DNA from 2 places in the Massilia sp. UYP34 genome. Region 2 is predicted to be linked to the other one. Evidence: predicted binding sites of a transcription regulator. Region 2 holds the regulator's gene; the other holds the start of a gene.
What was found. The regulator LexA, encoded in region 2, represses DNA repair genes until DNA is damaged. The targets are predictions, from matches to a motif close to ACTGTATNNNNATACAGT.

Region 1: recA (recombinase RecA) is a predicted target of LexA. The motif match lies at 11,401-11,418, and genes of this name have one in related genera.

The regions. Positions count from the first base shown of each region.
Region 1 covers NZ_JBWBRF010000004.1:317,377-331,707, reverse strand. Annotated here, with positions in the region: gene folK (2-amino-4-hydroxy-6-hydroxymethyldihydropteridine diphosphokinase) at 1-328, opposite strand, end outside; gene pcnB (polynucleotide adenylyltransferase PcnB) at 325-1,725, opposite strand; gene ACZ9AQ_RS10295 (HAD family hydrolase) at 1,718-2,392, opposite strand; gene hda (DnaA regulatory inactivator Hda) at 2,389-3,072, opposite strand; gene purM (phosphoribosylformylglycinamidine cyclo-ligase) at 3,254-4,297, shown strand; gene ACZ9AQ_RS10280 (S9 family peptidase) at 4,435-6,456, opposite strand; gene ACZ9AQ_RS10275 (sodium:solute symporter family protein) at 6,582-8,630, opposite strand; gene ACZ9AQ_RS10270 (DUF4212 domain-containing protein) at 8,627-8,953, opposite strand; gene ACZ9AQ_RS10265 (sensor histidine kinase) at 8,931-10,520, opposite strand; gene ACZ9AQ_RS10260 (response regulator) at 10,517-11,278, opposite strand; gene recA (recombinase RecA) at 11,481-12,557, shown strand; gene recX (recombination regulator RecX) at 12,645-13,112, shown strand; gene ACZ9AQ_RS10245 (DUF2889 domain-containing protein) at 13,547-14,110, shown strand; gene sucC (ADP-forming succinate--CoA ligase subunit beta) at 14,179-14,331, shown strand, end outside.
Region 2 covers NZ_JBWBRF010000003.1:438,271-452,601, forward strand. Annotated here, with positions in the region: gene ACZ9AQ_RS08630 (RNA polymerase sigma factor) at 1-901, shown strand, start outside; gene ACZ9AQ_RS08635 (MBL fold metallo-hydrolase) at 1,010-1,894, shown strand; gene ACZ9AQ_RS08640 (inorganic phosphate transporter) at 2,127-3,137, opposite strand; gene ACZ9AQ_RS08645 (DUF47 domain-containing protein) at 3,160-3,786, opposite strand; gene ACZ9AQ_RS08650 (replicative DNA helicase) at 3,886-5,283, opposite strand; gene rplI (50S ribosomal protein L9) at 5,393-5,845, opposite strand; gene rpsR (30S ribosomal protein S18) at 5,884-6,174, opposite strand; gene priB (primosomal replication protein N) at 6,205-6,495, opposite strand; gene rpsF (30S ribosomal protein S6) at 6,537-6,935, opposite strand; gene lexA (transcriptional repressor LexA) at 7,259-7,888, shown strand; gene ACZ9AQ_RS08680 (tetratricopeptide repeat protein) at 8,036-8,752, opposite strand; gene ACZ9AQ_RS08685 (cystathionine gamma-synthase family protein) at 8,874-10,115, opposite strand; gene purF (amidophosphoribosyltransferase) at 10,130-11,653, opposite strand; gene ACZ9AQ_RS08695 (CvpA family protein) at 11,717-12,205, opposite strand; gene ACZ9AQ_RS08700 (SPOR domain-containing protein) at 12,221-13,186, opposite strand; gene folC (bifunctional tetrahydrofolate synthase/dihydrofolate synthase) at 13,214-14,331, opposite strand, start outside.

The DNA of each region.
Region 1 (14,331 bases), on a different contig from region 2:
TCAAGCTGGGGCTGGCGATCACCTCGTCGCCGTACAGCAGCAGGTCGAGGTCGAGCGTGCGCGGCGCGTTGCGGTAGGGCCGCTCACGGCCATGGGCCTGCTCGATGTCCTGCAGCGCGGCCAGCAGGTCGTGCGGGGCCAGCGTGGTGTCGAGGCAGGCCACGGCATTGACGTAGTCGTCGCCGCTGGAATCGACCGGGGCGGTGCGGTACAGGCTCGAGGTGTGCAGCAGGGTGCTGCCACCCAGGCGCGCGAGGCGCGCCAGCGCGTCCAGCACGTTCGCCTGCGCGTCGCCCAGGTTGGCGCCGACCCCGACCCAGGCCTTCATTCTTCGGATCCGGCCCGGGCCGGCGCCGCTGGCGCGCCGCCTTCGCCTTCGCCACTATTCTTGCGCGGGCCGCGGCGCGGGCGGCGTTTCTTGGCCGCGCCGCCATTGGCGCCGCCGTCGCGCTCGCGCGTGCTGGCCGCCGCCACCAGGCGCTCGCGGTCGCCGCCTTCGGCCGCATAGAACTCGGTCCACCATTCGCCCACTTCGGCCGGCAGTTCGCCCGACTGGCAGCGCAGCAGCAAAAAGTCGTAGCCGGCGCGAAAGCGCGGGTGTTCCAGCAGCTTGTACGGCGCGCGGCCGGCGCGGCGCTCGAAGCGCGGCTGCATGGCCCAGATGTCGCGCATGTCGGTGGCGATGCGGCGCTGCAGGGCCAGGTTCTCGGTTTGCGTTTCCAGCACGGCGTCGGCCGCCAGGTGCAGCGCGGGAATCGGCGCCTCGCCGGCGGCGCGGTAGGCGGTCCATTTTTCCAGCACCTGGTGCCACAGCAGCGACGCGAACAGGAAGCCCGGCGAGACGCCCTTGCCGGCCTTGACGCGCGCATCGGTGGAGTCCAGCGCCAGGGTCACGAACTTCATGCCGATCGGCTGCTCGAGCACCACGTCCAGCAGCGGCAGCAGGCCATGGTGCAGGCCGGCCGAGCGCAGCTCCTTGAGGCAGGCCAGCGCGTGGCCCGACAGCAGGAGCTTGAGCATTTCGTCGAACACGCGCGCCGCCGGCACGTTGTCGATCAGCGGGGCCATGACGGGGATCGGCGCGCGCGTGGTCGGCTCGATCGTGAAGCCCAGCTTGGCCGCAAAGCGCACCACGCGCAGCATGCGCACCGGGTCTTCGCGGTAGCGCGCCTCGGGCATGCCGATGATGCGCAAGGTCTTGGCGCGGATGTCCTCGATGCCGCCGTGGTAATCGAGCACCGATTGGGTGGCCGGATCGTAGTACATCGCATTGATCGTGAAGTCGCGTCGCGCCGCGTCTTCATGTTGTGGACCGAAGCTGTTGTCGCGCAGGACGCGGCCGTGTTCGTCCTTCGGCGCGTTGTCGCTGCCGTTGCCGCGGAAGGTGGTCACCTCCAGCAGGTCCTGGCCGAACATCACGTGCACGATCTGGAAGCGGCGGCCGATGATGAAGGCGCGCCGGAACAGCTTTTTCACCTGCTCGGGCGTGGCGTCGGTGGCGATGTCGAAGTCCTTGGGCTTCACGCCCAGCAGCAGGTCGCGCACGGCGCCGCCGACGACGAAGGCCTTGAAGCCGGCCTCCTGCAGCGCTTGGGTGACGCGGATCGCGTTGGATGAGACGTTCTTGGGGTCGATGCCGTGTTCGGCCGGGCCGAGGATGGTCGGTTCGGTTGCGTCGCGCTGGTCTTTCACACCCAGGATTTTACGGATGAATTTTTTAATCATTGAATAGATGGATGGTTGGCCAGCCCTGTTGCTGCGCGTGGCTCGCGAGCGCGGCGCTCGGATTGGTCGCGACCGGATGGGAGACGATGGACAGCAGCGGAATGTCGTTGTGCGAATCGCTGTAGAAATGGCTGCGGCCGAAGCTGCCGAACGGCTGCCCCAGGCGTTCGAGCCAGGCGTGCATGTGCGTGATCTTGCCGGGGCCCGAGGTCGGGGTGCCGGCCAGGCGGCCGGTGAGATTGCCGGCGGCGTCGCGCTCGGGCATGGCCGCGATATGGTGCTCGACCCCGAAGGCGGCCGCGATCGGCGCCGTGATGTAGTGGTTGGTGGCGGTGATGATCGCCACCAGGTCGCCGGCGGCCTGGTGCTCGCGCACCAGCTTGACGGCTTGCGGCTTGATCGCCGGCGCGATCACTTCGCGCATGTAGCGCGCATGCAAAGCCTCGAGCTCCAGGCGCGGAAAGCCCGCCAGGGTGCCGAGCGCGAACTCGAGGTATTCGACCGGATCGAGCACGCCGGCGTTGTACTGGGCGAAGAAGGCGTCGTTGCGGGCGCGGTAGGCATCGCCGTCGACCGCGCCGACCCGCGCCAGAAATTCGCCCCATTCGTGGTCCGAATCGAGCGGCAACAGGGTATGGTCGAGGTCAAACAGGGCAAGGTTTTTCATTCTTTGGGTTCAAGCGGCAGGTTCTCTTGCAACAGCAGGTCGCGCAGCAGGGGCAGCGTGACCGGGCGCTGGGTTTCGAGCGAATACTGGTCCAGCGCGTCCAGCATTGTCGACAGGGAACGCATGTCGCGTTTGAAATGAGACAACAAATAGGGTAACACGCTGGCCGACAAGGTCAAACCGCGCGCCTCGGCGGCATGCGTCAGCGCTGCGATCTTCTGGTCGTCCGACAGGCCGTGGATCTGGTACACCAGGCCCCAGCCCATGCGGGTGCGCAGGTCTTCGCGCACCTGCAGCACGGCCGGCGGCACCGGACCGGTGCAGACCATGTAGGCGCCGTGCTCGCGGATCTGGTTGAACAGGGCGAAGGCATCGATCTGGCGGCGCGGGCTGAGGCGGTCGCAATCGTCCAGCAGGTACAGGGTGACGTCGGGCGCGTGCACGAACTGCCCGGCAGCCGCGTCGGCCGCGATGTAGCGCGAAGCGGGACTGGCCGCCAGCGCCTGCAGCAGGTGGGTCTTGCCGGCGCCGGTGTCGCCCCACAGATAGGCGAAATGCTCGCGCGAGACGCGCTCGGCGAACAGGTGCATCAGGTGCGCCAGTTCGGCATTTTCCCCCACCTGGAAGGTGTCGAGGCTGTGCGCCGGCTCGGCGCCTAAATCGAGCACCAGCTGTTTCATGGCGTTCGTCGGTTCATGCCCGCGGTAAGGGAAAATGGCATGCCAGTAAGGTGATGTCCGCTGCGCTGTTAATCAAATTAGTTCGTCAAACGGTTATGGGGAGAGCCGTTTTGCTAAAATAGTGGATTGACCAGTTTTTTGCCGGTCGCCTCCTATTTTACCGCCTCCGCTGCCAAATACCATGAGCCAACCATCTAATGTTTCTCTCTCTTACCGCGACGCGGGTGTCGATATCGATGCCGGCGACGCCCTGGTCGAAGCGATCAAGCCTTTCGCCAAGCGCACCATGCGCGAAGGCGTGCTGGGCGGGATCGGCGGCTTCGGCGGTCTGTTTGAGATCAGCAAGAAGTTCAAGGAACCGGTCCTGGTCTCGGGCACCGACGGCGTGGGCACCAAGCTCAAGCTGGCGTTCGAGCTGAACCGCCACGACACCGTCGGCATCGACCTGGTCGCCATGAGCGTCAACGACATCCTGGTGCAGGGCGCCGAGCCGCTGTTCTTCCTCGATTACTTTGCTTGCGGCAAGCTGGACGTGGCGACCGCCACCGCCGTGGTCAAGGGCATCGCCCAGGGCTGCGAAGAATCGGGCTGCGCCCTGCTGGGCGGCGAAACCGCCGAAATGCCGGGCATGTACCCGGACGGCGAATACGACCTGGCCGGCTTCGCCGTCGGCGCGGTCGAAAAATCGCAGATCATCGACGGCAGCAAAATCGTCCCGGGCGACGTGGTGCTGGGCCTGGCCTCGTCGGGCATCCACTCGAACGGCTACTCGCTGGTGCGCAAGATCATTCAGGTGGCCAAGCCCGACCTCGAGGCGGACTTCCATGGCCGCAAGCTGGCCGACGTGCTGATGGCGCCGACCCGCCTCTACGTCAAGCCGCTGCTGGCCCTGATGGCCTCGATGGAAGTGAAGGGCCTGGTGCACATCACCGGCGGCGGCCTGGTCGAGAACATCCCGCGCGTGCTGCAGGACAACCTCACCGCGGTGCTGGACGCCAAGTCGTGGACCATGCCGCCGCTGTTCCAGTGGCTGCAGCAGCACGGCGGCGTGCTTGATGCCGAGATGCACCGCGTGTTCAACTGCGGCATCGGCATGACCGTGATCGTCTCGAAAGAGAACGCGGACGCCGCTTTTGCCCAGCTGGAAGCGGCCGGCGAGACCGTGTACCGCATCGGCGAGATCCGCACCCGCGAAGAAGGCCAGGCGCAGACCGTCGTCCTGTAACAGCATCCAGGATCAGGTTGGATGAAGCCGGCAGAATGAATCAGGCTGAATGAAGCAGGCAGAATGAGCCGGCAGGATGAACGACGGGGCGCTTCTTGCGCCCCGTCGTTCATTCTGCCCTGGCGCTGCGCCAGCCGTCAGCGCGCGGCGCCGCTGCCGATATGGCGGTCGAGGAATTTCTCGACACGGGTATAGAAATCGATGCGGTTCTTTTCCAGCGCCCAGCCGTGGCCTTCTTCGGGATAATGGACCCATTCGACCTGCCGGTTGGTGCGCATGACCGCGTCGCGCAACTGGGTGCCATGGTTGATCGGCACCCGCTCGTCCACGCCGCCATAGGCCAGCAGCAATGGCTGGGTGATGCGCGCCGCCTGCCGGATCGGCGAAGTCGCCTTGAAGCGCTCCGCGTCCTTGACCGGGTCGCCCAGCATCTGCGGCAGGCTGTAGGCCTTCAGTTCGTCGGTCGCATCCGAGGAAAATATCCAGCCATTGTCGAACAGGAGTCCCAGGTCGGTGACGCCGACCCAGTTGATGCCGCACTTGTACAGATCGGGATCGTTGACCAGGCCCATCAGGGTGGCATAGCCGCCGTAGCTGGGGCCGGCGATGCAGATGCGCTGCGGATCGACGATGCCCTTGGCGATCGCCCAGCGCGCGCCGTCCGCGAGATCGTCCTGCATCTTGAGTCCCCACTGTTTGAGGCCGGCCTGGAAGTGGTGGTCGCCGAACCCCGTGCTGCCGCGGAACTCGGGTTCCAGCACCGCGTAACCGCGCGAGGCCAGGAACTGCGATTGCGCATCCCAGCCCCACGAGTTGCCGCGCACATAGGGGCCGCCGTGCACCAGCACCACCAGCGGCAGGCCGCCCCGCTTGGCGCCTGCGGGCAGGGTCAGCAGCGCGGGAATCTCGAGTCCGTCGCGCGCCTTGTAGCGCACGAATTCCTGACGGCCCATCTGCGCGGGAACGATGTCGGGGCGGGTGTCAGCGACCTTGTTCACTTGTCCGGTCTGGCGGTTGTACAGGCTGTAGACAGGCGGGATCCGGTCCGAATACGAGGTCACCAGCGCCCACGGTGAATCGGACTGGGCCGGCATCGACAAGACGTTGACGGTGGCCGGCATCGTCTTGTCGACGGCCGCCTGCAGGGTCTTCATGCCGGGATCGAACCATTCGTTCGAGACCGCGTCGGTACGCAGCCGCATGCCCAGGATCTTGTCGCGGTTCGCCACCAGGCTGCCGTCGATGTCGTAGCCGGCAGCGCTCAGCAGCGGCTCGGCGCCGAGCTTGCCGGTGGCCACGTCGTAGGCGTACAGCGAGGTGAACTTCGTGCCGCCGCGCGCCAGCACGTACAGCGTGCCGTCCGGGCCGAAGCCGACCGGCTGCAGGGCATTCTGGCCGTCGCCGAAGCTCGCGTAGCTGGCCAGCACGCGCCAGCTGCCGTCGCCGGGCTCGCGGTAATGCAGGGTGATGCGGCCGTCCTCGCTGGTGTTGGCAAGACGCGGCTCGCCCTGGTGGTCGAGCAGCCAGCCTTTCGCATTGCCCGGACGCGGCACGGCCTGGGTCGAACCGGTGCGGGTATTCAGGCGCAGCAGGTTGACGTAACGGACTTCGCGCTTCGTGTCCAGGACCGGGCTGGAGACGTAGACGTGGTCCGAATCCTGGGCCCCGGGCTGGCCCAGCATGAAGGTATGCCAGGGCAGCAGACGCCGGCCCTTGGGGCCGCCGGTGACCATGCCGCCGCCGGTGCGCTCGGCCAGTTGCATGAATTGCGCGCCGTCGCGGTCCACCGCATATAGCCCGGGCGCCTTGCTGGTGTCGCCCAGGCCGGCGCTGCGGTCGCGGGTATTGAAGATCAGGCGCTCGTTGTTGACCCATTCGAAATCGCCGACGTCGGCGTCGTTGTACGAGGCCACGATCTTGCCGCTGTTGTTCTGCAGGTCGACCACCACCAGGAAATCGCGCTGGCCCTTGGCACTGGAGCGCGCCGCCAGGTGACGGGCGTCGGGCGACAGCTTGGCGCCGCCGAAGGCGGCGTTGGCGAAGAAGGCGGAGATCGGCGGTGGCGCGGTGGGGGCCGGCGTCTGGGCCAGGGCGGCCGGCGCGCAGCACAGGACCAATGCGGCAAGCGCGGCGTGTCCGGCGCGGGTAAGAACGTGCATGGATTTTCCGTGAAGAGATCGTTGTTAGATTGCCGGCGTCGGCGAGACAGAGCCTAACACTCATCGAACGTCGGAAATCTCATCAATTTTCACGGGAGGCAGCCGGCTGCTCCACCCACGCCCGGCTACTCCGGCGCCCGGATGTAGTCGACCATGCCTTCGCTGCCGCGGCTGGGCGGCGCGGTGAGCAGGCTCACCGCCACGACCGTGAGCATCCCGGCCGGCACTCCGAACACGCCGGCCGCCGCCGGCAGGATGCCGAACCAGGCGGCATCCAGGCTGCCGCCCAGCGCCGGGCTGGCGCGCAGCATGTAATACAGGCAGACCGCGAAGCCGGCGAGCATGCCGGCGATCGCCCCCTGGTGGTTGGCGCGCTTCCAGAATACGCCCAGCACCAGCACGGGGAACAAGGTGGAGCCAGCCAGGGAGAACGCCGCCGCTACCAGCGAGAGGATGTCGGCCGGCTTTTGCGAGGCCACGTAGGCGGCGATGAAGGCCACCGCCAGCAGCAGCAGCTTGGAAATCGTCACCCGCTTCTGGGTCGAGGCGCCCGGATTGACCATCTTGTAGTAGACGTCGTGCGAGAGCGCATTGGAAATCGCCAGCAGCAGGCCGTCGGCGGTCGACAGCGCCGCCGCCAGGCCGCCGGCCGCGACCAGGCCCGCGATCACGTAGGGCAGGCCGCCGATCTCGGGCGTGGCCAGCACCAGCACGTCGGCGTCGATCGCGAATTCGGCCAGCTGCACGATGCCGTCGCCGTTGATGTCGGCCACGCTCACCAGGGGATTGGCCTTGTCCACGTTGGCCCAGTACGAGATCCAGGTGGGCAGCGCCGAGAAATCGCTCCCCACCAGCGAGGTATAGATATCGTACTTGGCCAGCACCGCCAGCGCCGGAATCGTCAGGTACACCAGCAGGATGAAGAACAGGGTCCAGAACACCGAGACCCGGGTGTCGTTGACCGACGGCGTGGTGTAGGCCCGCATCAGGATGTGGGGCAGCGCCGCGGTGCCGAACATCAGGCAGAACACCACCGCCAGGAAGTTGTTGCGGCGCCCGTCCGACTCTTCCTGCGTGGCGCCGGGGAAGGGTTCGGCGTGCGGCTCGGGCGGCCGGGCGCGCGCCAGGTTGGCGTCGCGCCGCTCGCTCCATTGCGAGCGCGCCTCTTCCACCGAATTGGGGTAGGTGGCCAGCGCGCGCTCGGCCTGGCGCACCTCGCTGAGCGAGGCATTGCGCGCGCGCGCCGCCGCCAGCTGGCGCTGGGCCTCCAGCTTGCCCGTCTCCCACGATTCGGGCAGCGCGCCCAGCCGCGCCGCGTATTCGTCGGCCCGGCGGCGGAACTCGGCGCGCACCTGCTCCTCGCGCGGGTCGCGCGCCAGCTCGGCTTCGCGCGCGCTCAGCTTGGGCAGCAGCGAGCCATAGGCCACCGCGGGAATCGGGTTGTCGGCATGCTTGGCCGACAGCCACATGGTCGGAATCAAAAAGGCCACCAGCAGGATGATGTACTGCGCCACCTGGGTCCAGGTGATGGCGCGCATCCCGCCCAGGAACGAGCACACGAGGATGCTCGCCAGGCCCAGGAAGATCCCGACCGAGAAGTCGACCCCGGTGAAGCGCGAGGCGATCAGGCCGACCGCATAGATCTGCGCCACCACGTAGGTGAACGAGACCAGGATGGTGGCGCCGACCGCGACCGCGCGCACCGGACCGCCGCGCCCGCCGGCGCCGCCGCCGTAGCGCGCCGCCAGGAAGTCGGGCACGGTGTACTGCGCAAACTTGCGCAGGTAGGGCGCGATCAGCAGCGCGACCAGCACGAAGCCGCCGGTCCAGCCCATGATGAAGGCCAGGCCGTCGAAGCCCTGCAGATAAAGGCCGCCGGCCAGGCTGATGAAGCTGGCCGCCGAGATCCAGTCGGCGGCGGTGGCCATGCCGTTGAACATGGCCGGCACGCGCCGCCCGGCGACATAGTATTCGGTGACGCTCGAGGTGCGGCAGATCACGCCGATGATCGCGTACAGGGCGATGGTGGCGAACATGAACAGGTGGCCGATCCACAGGCGCGGCATGCCTTCCTGCTCGAGCAGGGCGACGGCGACCAGGAACAGCGCGAAGCTGCCGGTGTACCACAGGTAGTAGCGCGCCAGCTTGCTGAAATAGGGTGGCTTGCCGCTCATCGTGGCCCATCCCCGGCGTCGGCCGCGGTATTGGCCGCAGTATTGGCCGCGGCGTCGCGGTCCAGCCGGCGCATGCGCCAGGCATAAAAGCCGATGATGGCCAGCGACACCAGCGACGCGCCCTGCGCCGCCATGTAGAACGACAGCGGCCAGCCGAACACCTCGAAGCGCGCCAGCTCGCGCGCGAAGAACACGGTGCCGAAGCTGGTCGCCAGCCACAGCGCCAGCAGCAGCAGGGTCATCCTGCGGGTGCGTTCCCAGTGCACGGCGCGGCGCCGCGCCGCGGCGTCATGGTGGGGGTCAAGGGGCGGCATCGGGTTCATGGAGCGGGGGAGGGAAGGTCAGGCGGAACAGGCTGCCCGGGAAGCGCCGGGACTGGCTGCGCGGGTTGTTGAAGATGTCGATCTCGGCGCCGTGCTGCTGCGCGATTTCGCGCACGATCGCCAGGCCCAGGCCGCTGCCCTGGGTATTGCTGCCCAGGATGCGGTAGAAGCGCTCGAACACGCGCTCGCGCTCATTGGGGGCGATGCCGGGGCCGGTGTCCTCGACCTCGAGCAGCGCCCGCTCGCCGTCGCGCCGCACGCGCACCGTGACGCTGCCGCCGGCCGGCGTGTAGCGCAGCGCATTGTCGATCAGGTTCGACAGCAGTTCGCGCAGCATCAGCGGCTGGCCGGCGATGACGACCGGGCCGTCGCCGGCGGCCGGCGGCTCGAAGCCCAGGTCGATCTCGCCCGCGAACGAGGCTTGCACCCAGTCCTGCACCGTCTCGCGGGCCAGGCGCGGCAGGTCGATCTCGGCGAAGGCCAGGCCGGCCTGCGGCTGGTTCTCGGCGCGCGCCAGCGCCAGCAACTGGTTCACCAGGCGCGTGGCCGATTCCGAACTCTTGGCCAGCTGTTCCAGCGAGCGGTGGATCTCGGCCGGATCGAGCTGGCGCAGGGCCAGCTCGGACTGCATGCGCATGCCGGCCAGCGGGGTCTTCATCTGGTGCGCGGCGTCGGCGATGAAGCGCTTCTGCATCGCCATCGATTCGCCCAGGCGCTCGAGCATGTCGTTGAAGGAGCCGACCAGCGGCGAGATTTCTTCGGGCACCTGGCGCGGATCGATCGGCGACAGGTCGTCCTGGGGCCGCGCGCGGATGCGCTGCTGCAGCTCGGCCAGCGGGGTCAGGCCGCGCGACAGCGCGAACCACACCAGGGCCAGGATCACCGGCAGGATGATGAACTGGGGCAGGATCACGCCCTTGATGATCTCGCCGGCCAGGTGCGCCCGTTTATCGAGCGTCTCGGCCACCTGCACCAGGGCCAGCGGCGGTTCGAGCGGCGGCTGCAGGGAACGTTCATGCAATGGGTCGAGGTTGACGTAGGTGTAGGCGACCCGGATCGGGGTGCCGTGGATGCTGTCGTTGCGGAACTCGACGGCGCCGGCGCGCGCATGCTCGTCGGCCGCGTCCATCCGCGGACGCGGCAGGTCGCGGTCGCCGTCCAGCAGCTCGCCGTCGGGTCCGGCCAGCAGGTAATAGACGCTGTCGACGTCGTCGGCGCGCAGGATGTCGCGGCCGGACGGATGCAGCTGGCCGGCGGCCTTGCCGCCCACGCTGCGGATCTGCTGGCCCAGCACCGTGACCCGGTCTTCGAGTGCGTCGTCGAAGGGCTGGTTGGCGATCGACTTGGCGACCAGATAGGTGATGGCGATGCTCATCGGCCACAGCAGCAGGAGCGGGGCCAGCATCCAGTCGAGGATCTCGCCGAACAGCGAGTGCCGGATGTTTTCGTCGGGCTCGGGATTCGGCGGGACGTAGGTCGGCTCGGCCGCCGCGGCCGGGGCGGAAGCCGCCCCGTATGCCGGGCCTTGTGCCGGCCCGGCCGTGAAATCGGCGTCGCGTTCGTTCACCTGTCGGCGACGGTTGCCGTTGCCGTTGCCGTTGGCGTGGCCGTTGGCGTTGCGGCGGCGCGTTCCGCCGAAGGCGCGGCGGCGGCGGCCTCGGAGAATTTCTCGAGGCAGTAGCCAAGGCCGCGCACGGTGGCGATGCGCACGCCGCCGACTTCGATCTTCTTGCGCAGGCGGTGCACGTACACCTCGATCGCGTTGTTCGAGACTTCTTCGCCCCATTCGCACAAATGGTCAACCAATTGTTCTTTGGATACCAGGCGGCCGGTGCGCGCCAGCAGCACCTCGAGCAGGCCCAGCTCGCGCGCCGACAGGTCGAGCATCTGGTCGTTGATGTAGGCGCTGCGGCCCACCTGGTCGTAGACCAGCGGGCCGTGGCGCACCACGGTCGGGCCGCCGCCGGCGCCGCGGCGGGTGAGGGCGCGCACCCGCGCCTCGAGTTCGGACAGGGCGAACGGCTTGGCCATGTAGTCGTCGGCGCCCAGGTCGAGGCCTTCCACCCGCTGCTCGACGGAATCGGCGGCGGTGAGGATCAGAACCGGCAGCAGCGAGGCGCGGGCGCGCAGGCGGCGCAGCACTTCGAGTCCCGACATCTTCGGCAGGCCGAGGTCGAGGATGAGCAGGTCGAATTCTTGGGTGGAAAGGGCGGTATCGGCATCCTGCCCGTTCTTGACGTAATCGATGGCGTAGCCGGACTGGCGCAGGGATCGCGTCAGCCCATCGGCAAGTACGCTATCATCTTCGGCGAGCAGAATTCGCATGGGGACACCTCGGTTATCGCGTTAGACAAACTCAGGCCCGTATTGTGTTTGATTTGTCACAACAATGCGAGCCTTGATCATTTTATTGGCAAGACGACCACGTTTTAGTGCTTGCAAAAACCACTGGATTTTTATACAGTAGTGGCTCTTGAAGTGCGCGTGCGCGCCCACACCTTGCCTACTCCACGATTGAAAGTACACCATGGACGACAAAAAAACCGCATTGAACGCCTCTGAAAAAGGCAAAGCGCTGGCAGCCGCCCTGGCGCAGATCGAAAAGCAGTTCGGCAAGGGCTCGGTCATGCGCATGGACGCCAACGCGCCGGTCGAGGAAGTGCAGACTGTTTCCACGGGCTCGCTGGGCCTCGACATCGCCCTGGGCGTCGGCGGCCTGCCGCGCGGCCGTATCGTCGAGATCTACGGTCCGGAATCGTCGGGTAAAACCACCCTGACCCTGCAAACCATCGCCCAGATGCAAAAGCTGGGTGGCACCTGCGCCTTCATCGACGCCGAGCACGCGCTTGACGTGACCTATGCCCAAAAACTGGGCATCAACCTGAGCGAGCTGCTGATCTCGCAGCCGGATACCGGCGAACAGGCGCTCGAAATCACCGACGCGCTGGTGCGCTCGGGCAGCGTCGACCTGGTGGTCATCGACTCGGTGGCGGCACTGACCCCGCGCGCCGAGATCGAAGGCGACATGGGCGATTCGCTGCCGGGCCTGCAGGCGCGCCTGATGTCGCAAGCGCTGCGCAAGCTGACCGGTTCGATCAACCGCACCAACACGCTGGTGATCTTCATTAACCAGATCCGCATGAAGATCGGCGTCATGTTCGGCAGCCCGGAGACCACCACCGGCGGTAACGCACTGAAGTTCTACGCCTCCGTGCGCCTGGACATCCGTCGCACCGGTTCGATCAAGTCGGGCGACGAAGTGATCGGTAACGAAACCAAGGTCAAGGTCGTCAAGAACAAGATCGCGCCGCCGTTCAAGGAAGCCCACTTCGACATCCTGTACGGAGCAGGCACCTCGCGCGAAGGCGAAATCCTGGACCTGGGCGCCGACAACAAGATCGTCGAGAAGTCGGGCTCGTGGTACAGCTATAACGGCGAGCGCATCGGCCAGGGCAAGGACAATGCCCGTCAGTTCCTGGTGGATCGCCCAGCCCTGGCGCGTGAGATCGAGAACAAGGTCCGTGCCGCCCTGGGCGTGCGCGAACTGCCGCCGGCGGCAGCCGGTGGCGACGACAAGCCGAAGCTGCAGGCAGTCGGTGAGTAATCGCCTGGCGAGGGCGGCGTGGCAGGCTGGCGCCTTGGGTGTCTGCTCCACGTCCGCCCACGCCATGTTGTCGATGAGGGTGTCCCGATGCCAGCGCCGGTACTGAGCCTCAAGGGGCGCGCGCTGCGTTACCTGTCGCAGCGCGAGCACAGCCGGTTCGAGTTGCGGCGCAAGCTGGCCAAGTATGCCCAGGAAGACGAAGACGTCGACGCCCTGCTGGATTTTCTTGAAAAGAATAACTGGCTGTCGCAGGAACGTTTCGCCGAGTCCCTGATCAACCGTAAGGCCAGCCGCTACGGCAACAGCCGCGTGGTGGCGGAGCTGCAAAGCCATGGCGTCACCGGCGATGCGCTGGTCGAGATCAAGGCCGGGCTGTCCGACAGCGAGACCGCGCGCGCCACCGAAGTCTGGCAGCGCAAGTTCGGCGCCGTCGCCACCGACGCGGCGATGCGCGCCAAGCAGATGCGCTTCTTGTTGCAGCGCGGCTTTTCCCAGCGTGCGGCGCGGGTGGCGATGCAGGGTAGCCCTGCGGACGATGAATTCGATGGAAGCTGATGGATGTCGGTCCATCGGCATGATCGCTCTAGGCGCCAGCGTGGAGCGCCATTCCCGATATGCTTAAAAGCATATTCCTCAACGGGTGATGGCGCTGCACGCTGGCGCTTTTTGTCGTCTGGTCATCCGGCCAGCGGCTGATCCTATCCTAACGACATATCTTTCATTCACGCCGTGAATGGGGCGGCAATGTTCATTATCGACAGGCGAATAATATAAGCGGTCAACGCGCCGTCATGTTTCCGTGAAGTCCCTTCATCTCCCCGTAGTATCCCTTACCGACCTTTCTTTCCCATGCGCCGCTGTGGACGCTGTGCTAAACTTTGCGGGTTTAAGCAGCGCCGCATGAGCGGTTGTTGTCGCAGAAGCTGCGGCAACGTGCAAGAAGCACACCGGCTGCATCACTAACCGCCGTTTCGACGGCACTGGTATTTATGCCTTTGTCACCTCCCGTATCGCGCTCGCTCCGGCATACGCGCGCCATCACAGTCGAAGCGTTCGCGCGCGACGATGGCTTGTGGGACCTCGATGCCAGCATCCGCGATGTGAAGACGCGTACTATCGCGCTTGCTTCCGGCGAACGGCCCGGCGGCATGCCGGTGCACGACCTCAAGCTGCGCGTGACCATCGACCGCGACCTGAACATCGTCGATGCCGAAGCCGCATCCGATGCCGTCCCGTATCCGGGCTACTGCGATACCATCGGCCCTGCCTACAAGAAGTTGATCGGGCTCTCGCTCGTGAACCATTTCCGGTTGCATCTGAAAGACCGCCTATCCGGCGTGCTCGGCTGCACCCATCTGACCGAATTGGCCCAGGTGCTGCCGACCGCAGCCTTGCAAGCCTTTGCTGACGACAATGTCGATGCCCCAGGTGGGCTCGGCGGCTCGTCGACCGACCGTCCATTTGAGCTCGACCGTTGCCATGCCCTGCAAAGCGACGGCCCTGCCGTGGCCAAATACTACCCACGCTGGTCGATCAAGGCCGTCTCGGGTTAGCGTTCGTCGTTTTTATTTTTGTAGTCCAACCGTATTTCTAATTCAGTAATAGAAGAAGGGAAGCCAGCATGAAGATCCATGAGTACCAGGGCAAAGAGATCCTCCGAAAATTCGGAGTGACCGTTCCGCGCGGCATTCCGTGCATGTCGGTGGAAGAGGCTGTCAAGGCCGCCGAGGAGCTGGGCGGTCCGGTCTGGGTGGTCAAGGCCCAGATCCACGCT
Region 2 (14,331 bases):
CTGCCACCCGGTGCTGTCGCTCGACGCGCGCCTGGCGCTGACGCTCAAGCTGCTGGGCGGCCTGGCCACCGCCGAGATCGCGCGCGCCTTCCTGGTTCCCGAGAGCACCATCGCCCAGCGCATCGTGCGCGCCAAGCGCACCCTGGGCGAAGCGAAGGTGGCGTTCGCGCTGCCGCCGCCCGCCGAACTGGGCGAGCGCCTCGGCGCCGTGCTGGAGGCGGTCTACCTGATCTTCAACGAAGGCTATGCCGCCACCGCCGGCGCCGACTGGATGCGCCCGGCCCTGGTCGACGAGGCGCTGCGCCTGGGCCGCATCCTGGCCGAGCTGGCGCCGAACGAACCCGAGGTGCACGGCCTGGTGGCGCTGATGGAGCTGCAGGCGTCGCGCATGGCGGCGCGCCTTGATTCGGCCAGGCGCCCGGTGCTGCTGCTCGACCAGGACCGCGCACGCTGGGATGGCGTGCTGGTCCGGCGCGGCCTGGCCGCCCTCGCGCGCGCCGCGCGCATCGCGGTGCCACGCGGCCCCTACGTGCTGCAGGCCGAGATCGCCGCCTGCCACGCGCGCGCCCACCGCGTTGACCTGACCGACTGGCGCCGCATCGCCGATCTGTACGACGAACTGGCCGTGGTCCAGCCCTCGCCCGTCGTCGAACTGAACCGCGCGGTGGCGGTGGGCATGGCCGACGGCCTCGCGGCCGGCCTGGCGCTGGCCGACCGGCTGCTGGCGGACGGCCGGCTGGACGGCTATCACTGGCTGCCGAGCGTGCGCGGCGACCTGCTGTTCAAGCTCGGCCGCCGGCCGGAGGCGCGCGCCGAATTCGCGCGCGCGGCCGCGCTCACCGCCAACGCCAGCGAGCGCGAACTGCTGCTGCGGCGCATGCGCGACGCAGCCGATGCCTGAGCCGGCGCAAAGACTGTGCGTTCATTCACGCCTATGCCGGAAGGATACATACCGTTATGATCTCGGCTGTATAGAATAAAACTGAGCGATCGTGACGGGAGGCTTGCAATGAAGTTCCGGTTCTGGGGAGTGCGTGGATCGATCCCGTCGCCGGGCCCGCGCACCGCGCGCTACGGCGGCAATACCACCTGCATCGAAGTGCGCACCGACGCCGGCGCCCTACTGATCCTGGATGGCGGCACCGGGCTGTTTCCGCTGGCCCAGCACCTGGCCCAGCAAGGGCCGGTGGCCGCCAATATCTTCATCACCCACAGCCACTGGGACCACATCCACGGCCTGCCCTTCTTCACGCCCCTGTTCGTCAAGGGCAACCGGGTGCGCCTGCACGGCGCCCACGACGAAACCACGGGCCACGGCATCGAGCACGTGATGAACGTCCAGCTGCAGAACAGCTATTTTCCGGTGGGCGAAGCGCAGATGGGCGCCACCCTCGACTACCGCACGCTCGGGATCGGGACCCCGATCGCGCTGGAAGACGCCGTGGTGTCGAACGTGGCGATGAACCATCCGGTGCTCAACCTAGGCTACCGCATCGACTGCAACGGCAAGTCGCTGTTCTTCACCGGCGACCATGAGCCCTGCCCGCACCCGGACGGCAGCGGCGCACACGCCGCCTGCGAGGAACACCTGCGCGAGCGCGAACGCAGCATGGACGCCGTCATGCGTGGCGTGGACGCCCTGATCGTCGACTGCTCCTATACGCGCGAGGAATACCCGTCCCGGCGGGGCTGGGGCCACGGCACCTTCGACGGCGCGCTCGAGATGGCGCTGCGGGTGGGCGCGCGCGCGCTGTACTGCACGCACCACGAGCCGACGCGCGGGGACGACGAACTCGAAGCGGTGTTTGCCGAGGTGATGGCGCGCTACGCGGGGCGGCTCGATGGCTTGCAGGTGTTCCTGGCCTACGAGGGGCTGGAAGTCGATCTCGGGTAGACCGCGCAAGGCGAAAGTCTTCTTGAGTTAGCGTAAAAACGTCGTTACTGCCACTGGCAGTAACGACTCCCCACGAAGGTGGGGACCCAATCTTGCAAGCGTTTCGACGACGTTTGCAGAACTTGGGTCCCCGCCTGCGCGGGGACGACGTATTTGACGGCTAGCTCAGCAGCTTAACTTGACGGTATTAGCGCCACCGGCTCCGCTTCGCATCATGCGCTCAACGCGTCCATCACATGATGTGGGTGCCGATCCACCACGCCACCGCGGCGATGAACGCCGACGCCGGAATGGTGAAGACCCACGCCCACACGATGTTGCCGGCCACGCCCCAGCGCACGGCCGAGGCCTTCTGCGCGGCGCCCACGCCGACGATTGCGCCGGTGATGGTGTGGGTGGTCGACACCGGGATGCCGAAGGCGCTCGACATCAGGAGCGTCATCGCGCCGCCGGTCTCGGCGCAGAAGCCGCCCACCGGTTTGAGCTTGGTGATCTTCTGGCCCATGGTCTTGACGATGCGCCAGCCGCCGAACAGCGTGCCGAAGGCGATCGCGGCGTAGCACGAGATGATGACCCAGGCCGGCGGATGGGCGTCGCTGGCGCTGACGTAGCCGGCGGCGATCAGCAGCATCCAGATGATGCCCATGGTTTTCTGCGCATCGTTGCCGCCGTGGCCCAGCGAATAGGCCGCGGCCGAGACCAGCTGGAGCTTCCGGAACAGGCCGTCGACCTTGCGCGGCGTCGCCTTGACGAACACCCAGGCCACGATCAGCATGATGATCGATCCGAGCGCAAAGCCCAGCAGCGGCGCGACCACGATGAAGGCGACGGTCTTGAGCAGGCCGCCGGAAATGAGCGAGCCGGTGCCGGCCTTGGCCACCGCGGCGCCGACCAGGCCGCCGATCAGGGCGTGCGAGGACGAGGACGGGATGCCGTAGTACCAGGTGATCAGGTTCCAGGTGATGGCGCCGACCAGGGCGCCGAAGATCACGTAGTGATCGACGATGTGCGGGTCGATGGTGCCCTTGCCGATGGTCTGCGCCACCTTCATGTTGACCACGAAGATCGCGATGAAGTTGAAGAAGGCGGCCATCGCGACGGCATGCTGCGGCTTCAGGACGCCGGTCGACACGACGGTGGCGATCGAGTTCGCCGAATCGTGGAAGCCGTTCATGAAGTCGAAGACGAGTGCCAGCACCACCAGCCCGCCCAGCACGTAAATGCTGATGTTGAGAGTATCCATGGTTGTTCCGCTCGAACGACGCTTACGCGTTCTCGACGATGATGCCTTCGATGATGTTGGCCACGTCTTCGCAGCGGTCGGTCACGGTTTCCAGGATCTCGTAGATCGCCTTCATCTTGATCAGGTTGCGCACGTCCGGCTCGTCGCGGAACAGCTTGGACATGGCGGCGCGCATCACGTGGTCGGCGTCCGACTCGAAGCGGTCGATCTCTTCGCAGATGGCGACGATCTTCGGCGCGTTGTCCATATCGTGCAGCATCGACACCGCTTCCTGCACCTTCAGGCAGCACGACAGGCACAGCTCGGCCAGGCGTTTCGCTTCCGGCGTGACCGCGTGCAGGTCGTACAGCGACACGGTCTGGGCCGCGTCTTCCATCATGTCCAGGATGTCGTCCATGCGCGTGATCAGCTTGTGGATGTCGTCGCGATCAAGGGGAGTAATGAAGGTCTTGTGCAGCAGGTCGACCGTGGCGTAGGTGATCTTGTCGGCCTGCTTTTCGATCGTTTCGACCGCATGGGTGCGGGTTTCCAGATCGTCGAAATTGGTCATCAGGCCGACCATTTCATGGGCACCCTTCACGCACAAGGCCGCGTGCTGGTTGAACAGTTCAAAGAAATTGCCTTCTTTAGGCAAAAAGCGTCCAAACATTATTTTTCTCCGTTTTTCTCTCGGTATTTGCCGACGCTCCGGGAAAAGCGACGGCTTGGTATGCGGCGTGACGCCGGCCGCGGTATGCGGCGTAGAATCTTAGTCGCCCTGGTAGACCGACAGGTTGCCGCTGTAATTGCCAAACTTGGTGTATTGGCCAATCCAGGTCAGGCGAATCGCTCCGATCGGGCCATTACGCTGCTTGCCGATGATGATCTCGGCGGTGCCCTTGTCCGGCGAATCCGGGTTGTAGACTTCGTCGCGGTACAGGAAGATGATCACGTCCGCATCCTGCTCGATAGCGCCGGATTCGCGCAGGTCGGACATCACGGGACGCTTGTTGGGACGTTGTTCCAGCGAGCGGTTCAGCTGCGACAGCGCGATCACGGGGCACTGCAGCTCTTTGGCCAGGCCCTTGAGCGAGCGCGAGATCTCCGAGATCTCGGAGGCGCGGTTGTCGCCCGCCTTCGAACCCTGCATCAACTGCAGGTAGTCGACGATAATCAGGCCGAGCTTGCCGCACTGGCGCGCCAGGCGGCGGGCCCGCGCGCGCATCTCGATCGGGTTCAACGCGGGCGTTTCGTCGATGTACAGCTGGGCGTCGTTCATCTTCTGGATGGCGTGCGTCAGGCGCGGCCAGTCCTCGTCGTGCAGGCGGCCGGTACGCAGGCGGTGCTGGTCGAGCTGCCCGACCGAGCCGAGCATACGCATGGCCAGCTGGGTGCCGCCCATCTCCATCGAGAACACGGCGACCGGCAGGCCGGCCTCGATCGCGACGTTCTCGCCGATGTTCACCGAGAATGCGGTCTTGCCCATCGACGGACGGCCGGCGACGATGACCAGGTCGCCCGGCTGCAGGCCGGAGGTCATCCGGTCGAGGTCGATGAATCCGGTCGGCACGCCCGTGATCTCGCCCTGGTTCTCGCGCGAGTACAGTTCGTCGATGCGCTCGACCACCTGGGTCAGCAGCGGCTGCACCGCGAGCCAGCCCTGGGCGCCCCTGGCGCCCTGTTCGGCGATGGCGAAGATTTTTGACTCCGCCTCGTCCAGCATCTGCTTGACTTCCTTGCCCTGCGGATTGAAGGCATTGCCGGAAATCTCGTCGGCGACGGTGATCAGCTGGCGCAGGATGCCGCGGTCGCGCACGATCTCGGCGTAGCGGCGGATATTGGCGGCCGACGGCGTGTTCTGCGCCATCGCGTTCAGGTATTGCAAGCCCCCCACTTCCTCGGCCTTGCCGAGCTGGTTGCAGGCTTCATAGACCGTGATCACGTCGGCCGGCTTGCCGGCGTTGATCAGGCGGACCATCTGTTCGAAAATGATGCGGTGATCGTAACGGTAGAAGTCTTCCGCATGCATGAAGTCGGCGATGCGGTCCCAGGCGGCGTTATCGCGCAGCAGCCCGCCGATGACGGATTGCTCTGCTTCGATGGAATGCGGGGGGATGCGCAGGGCTTCGATCTGCGGGTCTGAGGGTGCTGCGTTCATGGGCGGCATTATACCTTCTCCTGTCACACGGCTGTCATAATTGGTGAGTTTCAGAAGCAAAAAAGCCGGGAGATCCCGGCTTTTTCGTGCACTGCTTTTACGTCAATCCAGCATTCGCTCAGGCAGCTTCGCCTACGACAGCGATGATGATTTCCGACACGACGTCGGTGTGCAGGGCGACTGCAACCGGGAATTCGCCGGTGGTCTTCAGCGGGCCGGTCGGCATGCGAACGGCAGCTTTTTCGACCGGGAAGCCCTGCTTGGTCAGCGCCTCGGCGATGTCCGCGTTGGTGACCGAACCGAACAGACGGCCGTCGACGCCGGCCTTCTGGCCGATGGTGACGGTCAGGCCGCTCAGCTTGTCGCCCTGGGTTTGGGCGGCTGCCAGTTTCTCGGCGGCTGCTTTTTCCAGTTCGGCGCGCTTGGCTTCGAACTCGGCGACGGCGCCAGCGGTAGCGCGGCGGGCCATCTTTTGCGGGATCAGGAAGTTACGTGCGTAACCATCCTTGACTTTGACGACGTCGCCCAGGTTGCCGACGTTGATAACTTTTTCCAACAGAATAACTTGCATGTTTTATCTCCAGGATATCTGACTGTCGTGACCGACGATTAACCGTGGTGCAGGTCGGTGTACGGCAGCAGCGCCAGGTAACGGGCGCGCTTGATGGCGGTGTCGACCTGACGCTGGTAGTGCGCCTTGGTGCCGGTCAGACGTGCTGGCATGATCTTGCCGTTTTCCTGGACGAAGTCCTTCAGGGTGTCGACGTCTTTGTAGTCAACCTGCTCAACGCCAGCGGCGGTGAAGCGGCAGAACTTCTTGCGCTTGAACAGCGGGTTCTGCTGCTTGCGCTTGAGTTTTTCTTTAGCTTTGTTTTTGTCGAACTTTTTACCGAATGCCATTTGAGGCTCCTGTATATCTAAATTGCCGAACTAGGCGGCACTGAAATCAATGATGTGAAACACCAGGGCTTTGCTGTTGCGATTTTTCCGTGCGAGGAAGCCATCGAAGCGGTAGCTGGCGCCGAGCTCGGCGCTGCCAAACCTGCCCGAAATCTCGCCCGCGGCAAACGCGGGGACTTCGAACTCGACCAGGCGATCGATCCCTGCCTCTCGTTGATGCGAACTGTGCATCAGGACGGCTGAAACGATCGGCACACCGGCCGGGGTGTAGCGCAGGACATCACGCTCGGCGATGGTCGCCACGAGCTGGAGCTGATTCACCCGGTTCTACTACTGCTTGTTACGAATTCCTGGAAAAAATCTTAAGCAGCGGCAGCGGCTGGAGCAGCAGCTGCAGGAGCAGCGGCTTCTGCACGGTGGCTCTTGGCTGCGTCTTCGCGCTGCACCGATTTCATCATCGGCGACGGTGCGGTTTCTGCTTTCTTCATCTTGACGGTCAGATGACGCAGAACGGCATCATTGAACTTGAATGCGGTTTCCAGCTCGACCAGGGTCTCGTTGTCGCACTCGATGTTCAGGCAGATGTAGTGGGCTTTTGGCAGCTTCTGGATCTGGTAAGCCATCTGACGGCGGCCCCAGTCTTCCACGCGATGGATGTTACCGCCGCGGCTGGTCACCGTGGTCTTGTAACGCTCGATCATCGCCGGGACTTGCTCGCTCTGGTCCGGATGGACGATAAAAACGATTTCATAATGACGCATGCATTACTCCTTGAGGACGTTTTACATAAATGCCCACCTCGGCGTCAAGACGAGTGTGGGAAGGGAACAGCCAGCTAGTATAGCGTGAAATGGGCAAATTGGGAACATGGCCGTCAAGCGCTTTAAGCCGGCGCCAGGCTCACTCGACATTTACGCTTGCAAAATCCGTACTTTTTACGATGAGCGCGCTTTTTTTGCGCTTTTTCGTGTATATCCCTTGCGTATGACGGAATACTGTACAAAAATACAGTCTACTGCTACAACCCGTTGCTGCAACATCGCATCCAACCACGGCATTTACACACGGCAACCATTACACAGTTATGCTCAAGCTCACTGCAAGGCAAGAACAGATCCTGAACCTGATCAAGGAAGCGATCGAGAACACGGGCTTCCCTCCGACCCGCGCCGAAATCGCGGCCGAACTGGGCTTTCGCTCGGCCAATGCGGCCGAAGAACACCTGCAAGCGCTGGCGCGCAAGGGCGCGATCGAGATTTCGCCGGGCACCTCGCGCGGCATCCGCCTCGTCGGCGCCAGCGCCCAGCAGATTCCCATGCCGCCGCCGTCGCTGATGTCGCTGCCGCTGGTCGGCCGCGTCGCCGCCGGCAATCCGATCCTGGCGCAAGAACACGTCGAAGCGACCTATAACGTCGACACCGCGATGTTCGCGGCGCGGCCCGACTTTCTGCTCAAGGTGAAAGGCTGGTCGATGCGCGACGCCGGCATCATGGATGGCGACTTCCTGGCGGTCAAGAAAATCGACAGCGCCAAGAACGGCCAGATCGTCGTCGCCCGCCTGGGCGAGGAAGTCACCGTCAAACGCTACCGCAAGACGGGCGACCTGGTCGAACTGTTGCCCGAGAACCCCGACTTCAAGGTGATCCAAGTCAGGCCCGACGAAGAGTTCGCGCTCGAGGGGCTGGCGGTGGGGTTGATGCGCAGCTGGAACTGATCTCGATACACATCATCTCCGTGAGCGCGTCGTTCCCGCGCAGGTGGGAACCTCGGTTCGCATGCGCTGCCGGCCACGTCCATCCATCGTGGCGGCGCTGAGGACTTGGGTTCCCGCCTTCGCGGGAACGACGTTTATGGGCGGTCTCTACTGCTTGGCCTTGTTGATCACCGCATTGTGCTGGTCCACGAACGCTTCGGTCGCGCGGCGCCATGCGGCGAAATCGGCCAGTACCATCTTCGAATTGACTTTCGCTCCCTCGGCGATGTTCTGGCGCACCCCCTCCAGGTAGGCGGTCGCGGCCTCGGTTTCCTGCTTGTTCATCAGTTTGGCGACGTCGGGCGGGATGCGGCGGGTCAGCGGCGACTGCGCGTTCAGGTTGGTCACCATCTTGTTGTAGCAATCCTGCCAGCCGGTCACGGCCTTGTTCACGCGCTCGATCTCTTCGTTGATCTTCGACACCGCCGGAATGCGCGGCGCCGGGCAGCGGTACTCGCCCGACTGCAGGTCGGCGCCATCGTAACCCTTGATCCAGTAATCGATCTCGGCGCGACGAAGGGCGCGCTGCTGCATGATCACGAGCGAGTCGGCGGCGATCTTGTTGCCCTTGGCGGCCGACTTCTCGAACCACTCCTTCGCCCTGGCTTCGTCGACCGCGCCGGCTTCGCCATACCAGTACATCTGGCCCAGCTGCTGCTGGGCCTGTGAATTGCCGGCATTGGCCAGCCTGGTGTACAGCTTGAGCGCGCCCGCATAGTCTTTTTTCTCGAACAGGGCGTTGGCGTCCTCGAGCTCGCCGGCGTAGGCGCCGCCGCCGGTTGCGCACAACACCGCGAGGGACAGGCAGGACAGGAATCGTTTCATGGGCATACCGTCAGGCTGGGCTGGTAAAGGTCCATGATAGCCGTGTTTTACGGCTGGGCTCAATCGCGAATGTGACAAGGCCGGCAAGTTGCCGGCCGCATCAAGACAGTTTTACCCGGCTTTACGCGTCCAGCGCCTGGCGGAAGTCGCCGACCAGGTCGGCGGTGTCTTCGATGCCCACCGACACCCGGATCAAGCCTTCGGCGATGCCCATGCTGGCGCGCCGCTCGGGGCCCATTTCAAAGAAGATCGTGTGCGCGACCGGAATCACCAGGGTGCGGTTGTCGCCCAGGTTCGAGGCCGGGATCGCCAATTCGAGGCGGTTCAGGACATCGAACGGGTCGATGTCTGGTTTCAGCTCGAAGCTCAGCAACGAGCCGCCCGAGCGGAACAGCGACGCGACGATCGCGTGCTGCGGATGCGAGGCCAGGCCCGGATAATAGACGGCGGCGACGCGCTCGTCGGCTTCCAGCATCGTCGCCAGGGCCAGCGCGTTGGCACAGGTACGCTCCATGCGCAGGGCCAGCGTTTCGGCGCCGACCGCGATGTGGTGCGCCGCTTCCGGCCCCAGCGCGGCGCCGAAGTCGCGCAGCGCCTTGGCGCGCAGCTGGGCCATACCCTGCGCACTTGCCGTCTGCTTCCTGAAGTTCGGGGCGATGTTCGGGTACGCGGCCCAGTCGAACAGGCCCGTGTCGGTCAGCGCGCCGCCCAGTGCGATGCCATGGCCGCCGATCGACTTGGTCAACGAATTGACCACCAGGCCCGCATGCACGTCCTTGGGACGGAACAGCCAGGGCGTGGTCATCGTGTTGTCGACCACGTACAGGATGCCGCGCGCGCGGCACAGTTCGCCGATGCGGGCCAGGTCCGCCACTTGCGTGCGCGGATTGGCGATGGTCTCGACGAACACCATGCGGGTATCCGGCGTCAGCGCCGCTTCCACCTGGGCCACGTCGGTGGCGTCGACGAAGGCAACGTCGACGCCCTGGCCCGCCACCGTCTGCCACAGGCTGTTGGTATTACCGAACAGAAAACTCGACGACACGATGTGGTCGCCGGCCTTGAGCAGCGCCTGGAACAGCGCGCCGATCGCCGCCATCCCGGTGCCGAAGCACAGTGTGGCGACGCCGTCTTCCATCTTGCTGATCTTGTCTTCCAGCGCCGACACCGTCGGGTTGCCCTGGCGGCCGTAGCGAAAGCCCGGCTCCTTGCCCTGGAACACCGATGCCAGCTGGCGTGCGTCGGCATAGCCGAAGGCGACCGAGGTGTGCACCGGCTTGTGCAGCGAACCCTGCTCGATCGTCTTGCGGCGATCGTTGTGCAATATAGTGGTGGTGAAACCGTAGCTTGGCTTGTCCGACATGGTTTTTCCTGGCCTTATTCGGCCGCCACCGGCGGGTTCAGGTTGAGCAGGGTGCGCACCTTGTCCTCGGCATCCTTCGACGTCGGATTGTGGCGCGCCGATTCCTGGCGGTCCAGGTACTCGGGGGTCACGTCACCGGTGACATAGACGCCATCGAAGCACGATGCCTCGAAATTCTTCAGCTCGGGATTGACATCCGAGATCGCGCGCTTGAGCGCATCGACGTCCTGGTACACCAAGCGGTCGGCCGTGATCTCGCGGCACACTTCCTCGACCGTGCGGCCGTGGGCGATCAGCTCGTCGCGGGTCGGCATGTCGATGCCGTACACGTTCGGGTACAGCACCGGCGGCGCGGCCGAGGCGAAGAACACCTTGCGCGCGCCCGCTTCGCGCGCCATCTGCACGATTTCGCGGCTGGTGGTGCCGCGCACGATCGAGTCGTCGACCAGCAGCACGTTCTTGTCCTTGAACTCGGAGCTGATGGCGTTCAGTTTCTGGCGCACCGACTTCTTGCGCATCCCTTGCCCCGGCATGATGAAGGTGCGGCCGATGTAGCGGTTCTTGATGAAGCCTTCGCGGTATTCCACGCCGAGTTTCAACGCCAGCTGGATCGCGGCCGGGCGCGAGGAATCGGGAATCGGCATCACGACGTCGATCTCGTCGACCGGGATCTCGCGCCCGACCTTGTCGGCCAGGTACTCGCCCATGCGCAGGCGGGTGGCGTACACCGAGGCGCCGTCGATCACGGAATCCGGACGGGCCAGGTAGACGAATTCGAAGGCGCACGGGTTGAGCGACGGATTCTCGGCGCACTGGCGCTCGTGCAGCTGGTTGTTTTCATCGATGAAGATCGCTTCGCCCGGCGCGATGTCGCGCACGAAGCGAAAGCCCAGGCCTTCCAGCGCGACCGATTCGCTGGCCACCAGGTACTCGACGCCCTGCTCGGTCTCGTTCACGCCCAGGCACAACGGGCGGATGCCGAACGGATCGCGGAAAGCGAGCATGCCGTGGCCGGCGATCTGCGACACCACGGCGTAGGCGCCGCGCACGCGGCGGTGCACGGCGGCGACCGCCTTGAACACGGCGTCGGCGTCGAGCGAGAAGCCGTCGGCCGCTTCCTGGATTTCGTGGGCCAGCACATTGAGCAGCACCTCGGAGTCGGAATCGGTGTTGATGTGGCGGCGGTCGTTGCGGTACAGCTCGTCCTTGAGCTGGACCTGGTTGGTCAGGTTGCCGTTGTGGGCCAGCGTGATGCCGAACGGCGCATTGACGTAGAACGGCTGCGCTTCTTCCTCGCTCGACGAGCCGGCGGTCGGGTAGCGGCAGTGGCCGATGCCCGTGTTGCCCTGCAGCGAACGCATATTGCGGGTGCGGAACACGTCCCGGACCAGGCCATTGGCCTTGAACATCGAGAACATGCTGCTGTGATTGGTCGCAATGCCCGCCGCATCCTGGCCGCGGTGCTGCAGCAGCAGCAGTGCGTCATACAGCAACTGGTTGACGGGAGAGTGAGAGACGACGCCGACGATGCCACACATGGTGTGCTCCTAAAAGCTTGAGTGCTTGATTACAGAAAAATTTCTACGACTGAGGAATGCTGGTCAAAAATTCACGTGCTGCGCCATGGCAGCGGGCAGGAAGGGCTCGACGGTACGGGCGCCGGTCTCGGCGATCGGCGACAACAGCGCCTGTTGCCAGAACGCCTGCTTTGGAATGTCCGTCATCCCACACAATATGACGCCGGCCAGCACGATTACAATGCCGCGCGCCAATCCGAACAAGCCGCCAAGGCCGCGGTCCGCCAGCGAGAGGCCGGTGGCTTCCACCAGAGCCCCGATCGCCAGCGACAGCAGGCCCATCAGGATACGCACGCCCAGGAACAGCGCGATGAAGGCCACGATCAGGCGCGCCGTGGCGCCGGGAATCACTTCCGGCAGCAAGGGCGCGAGCTGCGCGCCGTAGGCATTGGCCACCACGAAGGCGACGATCCAGCCCAGCAGCGACAGGATTTCCTTGACCAGGCCGCGCAGGGTGCTGATGACCACCGAGGCGATCAGCACGAACAGCACCAGATAATCAAAAATCGTCACGCTGTTCGGTCAGGGTCAGAGCGGTACCATGGTGCCGGACAGGCCAATGCCGCCCAGCCTGGCGCGCACTTTCTCGGCTTCTTCCTTGCTGAACGGACCGATCCGCACCCGGATCAGCTCGCCCGACTTCTGGGTGAACGATGCGATGCCGGCGCCGCGCAGGCGCTCCTGCAATTCGGTGACCTTTTCCTGGCTGGCCAGGGCCGCGACCTGCACCACGAAGCGCGGCGCCGGGCCTTGCGCCTTCTGCGGCTCGGCCGCCTTGCCTTCGAGGATGGCCATGGCGCGCGCGGCGTCGTCCTTCGGCGCGGGCTTGGCGACCTGCTCGGCCTTCGGATGCGTCTCGGCCGGTTTTTTCACTGGCTCGGGTTTCTTCTCGGGTGTCGGCGCCGACCTGGGTTCGGGCTTCGGTTCGGGCTTCGATTCGGCCTTTGGCCTCACCGGCTCGGGCATCGGCGCCGGTGTCGGCGGCGCGGCCGGCTCCAGCATGCGCATCGGCGGCGGTTCGCTGGCCGCCGGGGCCGCCGGGGCCGTTACCGGTGCGGCGGTTGCGGAAGCGTCGGCCGCAGGGCCGCTGGCCGGCGCCGCCGCGCCTGGCTCGATGATCTCTTCGTCGCTGTCGACGCTGGCCGACGGCGCCACCTGCTCGGACGGCACCGGCAGCGGGGCCGCCTTGTCCTTGTCCGGAATGTGGATGGCGATGTCGGTGGCGAGCGGCTTGGGTTCGGAATCGAGCAGCATCGGCAGCGCGACGACGGCCGCCAGTACCAGGGCGATGGCGCCGACGAGGCGGCGCCGGGCGCGCTTCTTCTCGGGCAGGATCGGATCGCCGCGGCTGGTGCGGCGGCCCGGCTCGCCCGCCGAGCTGGCGCGCTTGGAACGGGCGCGCTCGCTATAAGCGGCGTCGTCGTCCTTGACGAAGTGCCCACTGTCCCGGACAGTTTCTTGCTTGTTTTTATTGCCGAACGAGAACAAGCCCATGTGGTTCAGGTAATAGGGTGAAGAAGGTCAGTGAAGACTCGATTTACGGGCCGCCATGACGCCTGCAACGGTGTAGAAAGAGCCAAAGACCACAATTCTATCATTCTCCCCTGCCCGGCTCAGCGCATTCGCATAGGCCTCGGCCGGCGTTGCGAAATTACTCACAGAAAAATCGTCGTCCCTGGCGCCGGCCGGCCGCAGCGCGCCCAGCTTCGCGGCCAGCGCTTCGGGCTGCGCCGAGCGCGGCGAATCGAGTCCGGTCACGCACCAGTGATCGACCACGCCGGCCATCGGCGCGATGACGGCGTCGATGTCCTTGTCTTCCATGATGCCGAACACGGCATACGTGAAGCGGTGGAAGCCCATATTGCCCAGGTTCTGGGCCAGGGTGGCGGCGGCATGGGGATTGTGGGCGACGTCCAGCACCTGGGTCGGACGGCCGGGCAGCACCTGGAACCGGCCCGGCAGTTCGACCAGGGCCAGGCCCGCGCGGGTTTCCTGGGCGCCGCACGGCAGTTGCATGCGCAACGCCTCGAGCGCGGCCAGCGCGGCCGAGGCGTTGAGCAGCTGGTTGGCGCCACGCAGGGCCGGATAGGCCAGCGAGTTGCGGCGCTGGCTGCGCCCGCCATAGCTCCACTGCAGCTGGTCGCCCTGGTAGTTGAAGTCGCGGCCGAGCAGCCACAGGTCGGCGCCGATGTTCTCGGCATGCTCGATCAGCGATTGCGGCGGCACCGGGTCGCTGCAGATCGCCGGCTTGCCCGGGCGGAAAATGCCGGCCTTCTCGAAGCCGATTTTTTCGCGCGTATCGCCCAGGTAGGACGTATGGTCGATGTCGATGCTGGTGACGATCGACACGTCGGCGTCGATGACGTTGACCGCGTCCAGGCGTCCGCCCAGGCCGACTTCGAGGATGGCGACGTCGACGCCGCTCCGGGAGATCAGGTGGGCGATAGCCAGGGTGGTGAATTCGAAATACGTCAGGTCGGTGCCGGCGCGGGCGGCCTCGACCGCGTTGAAGGCATCGACGAGCGCTTCATCGGACGCCATCTCGCCATTGATGCGGGCGCGCTCGTTGAAGTCGAGAAAGTGCGGCTTGATGTAGAGGCCGACGCGGTAGCCGGACTGCAGCAGCACCGATTCGAGCA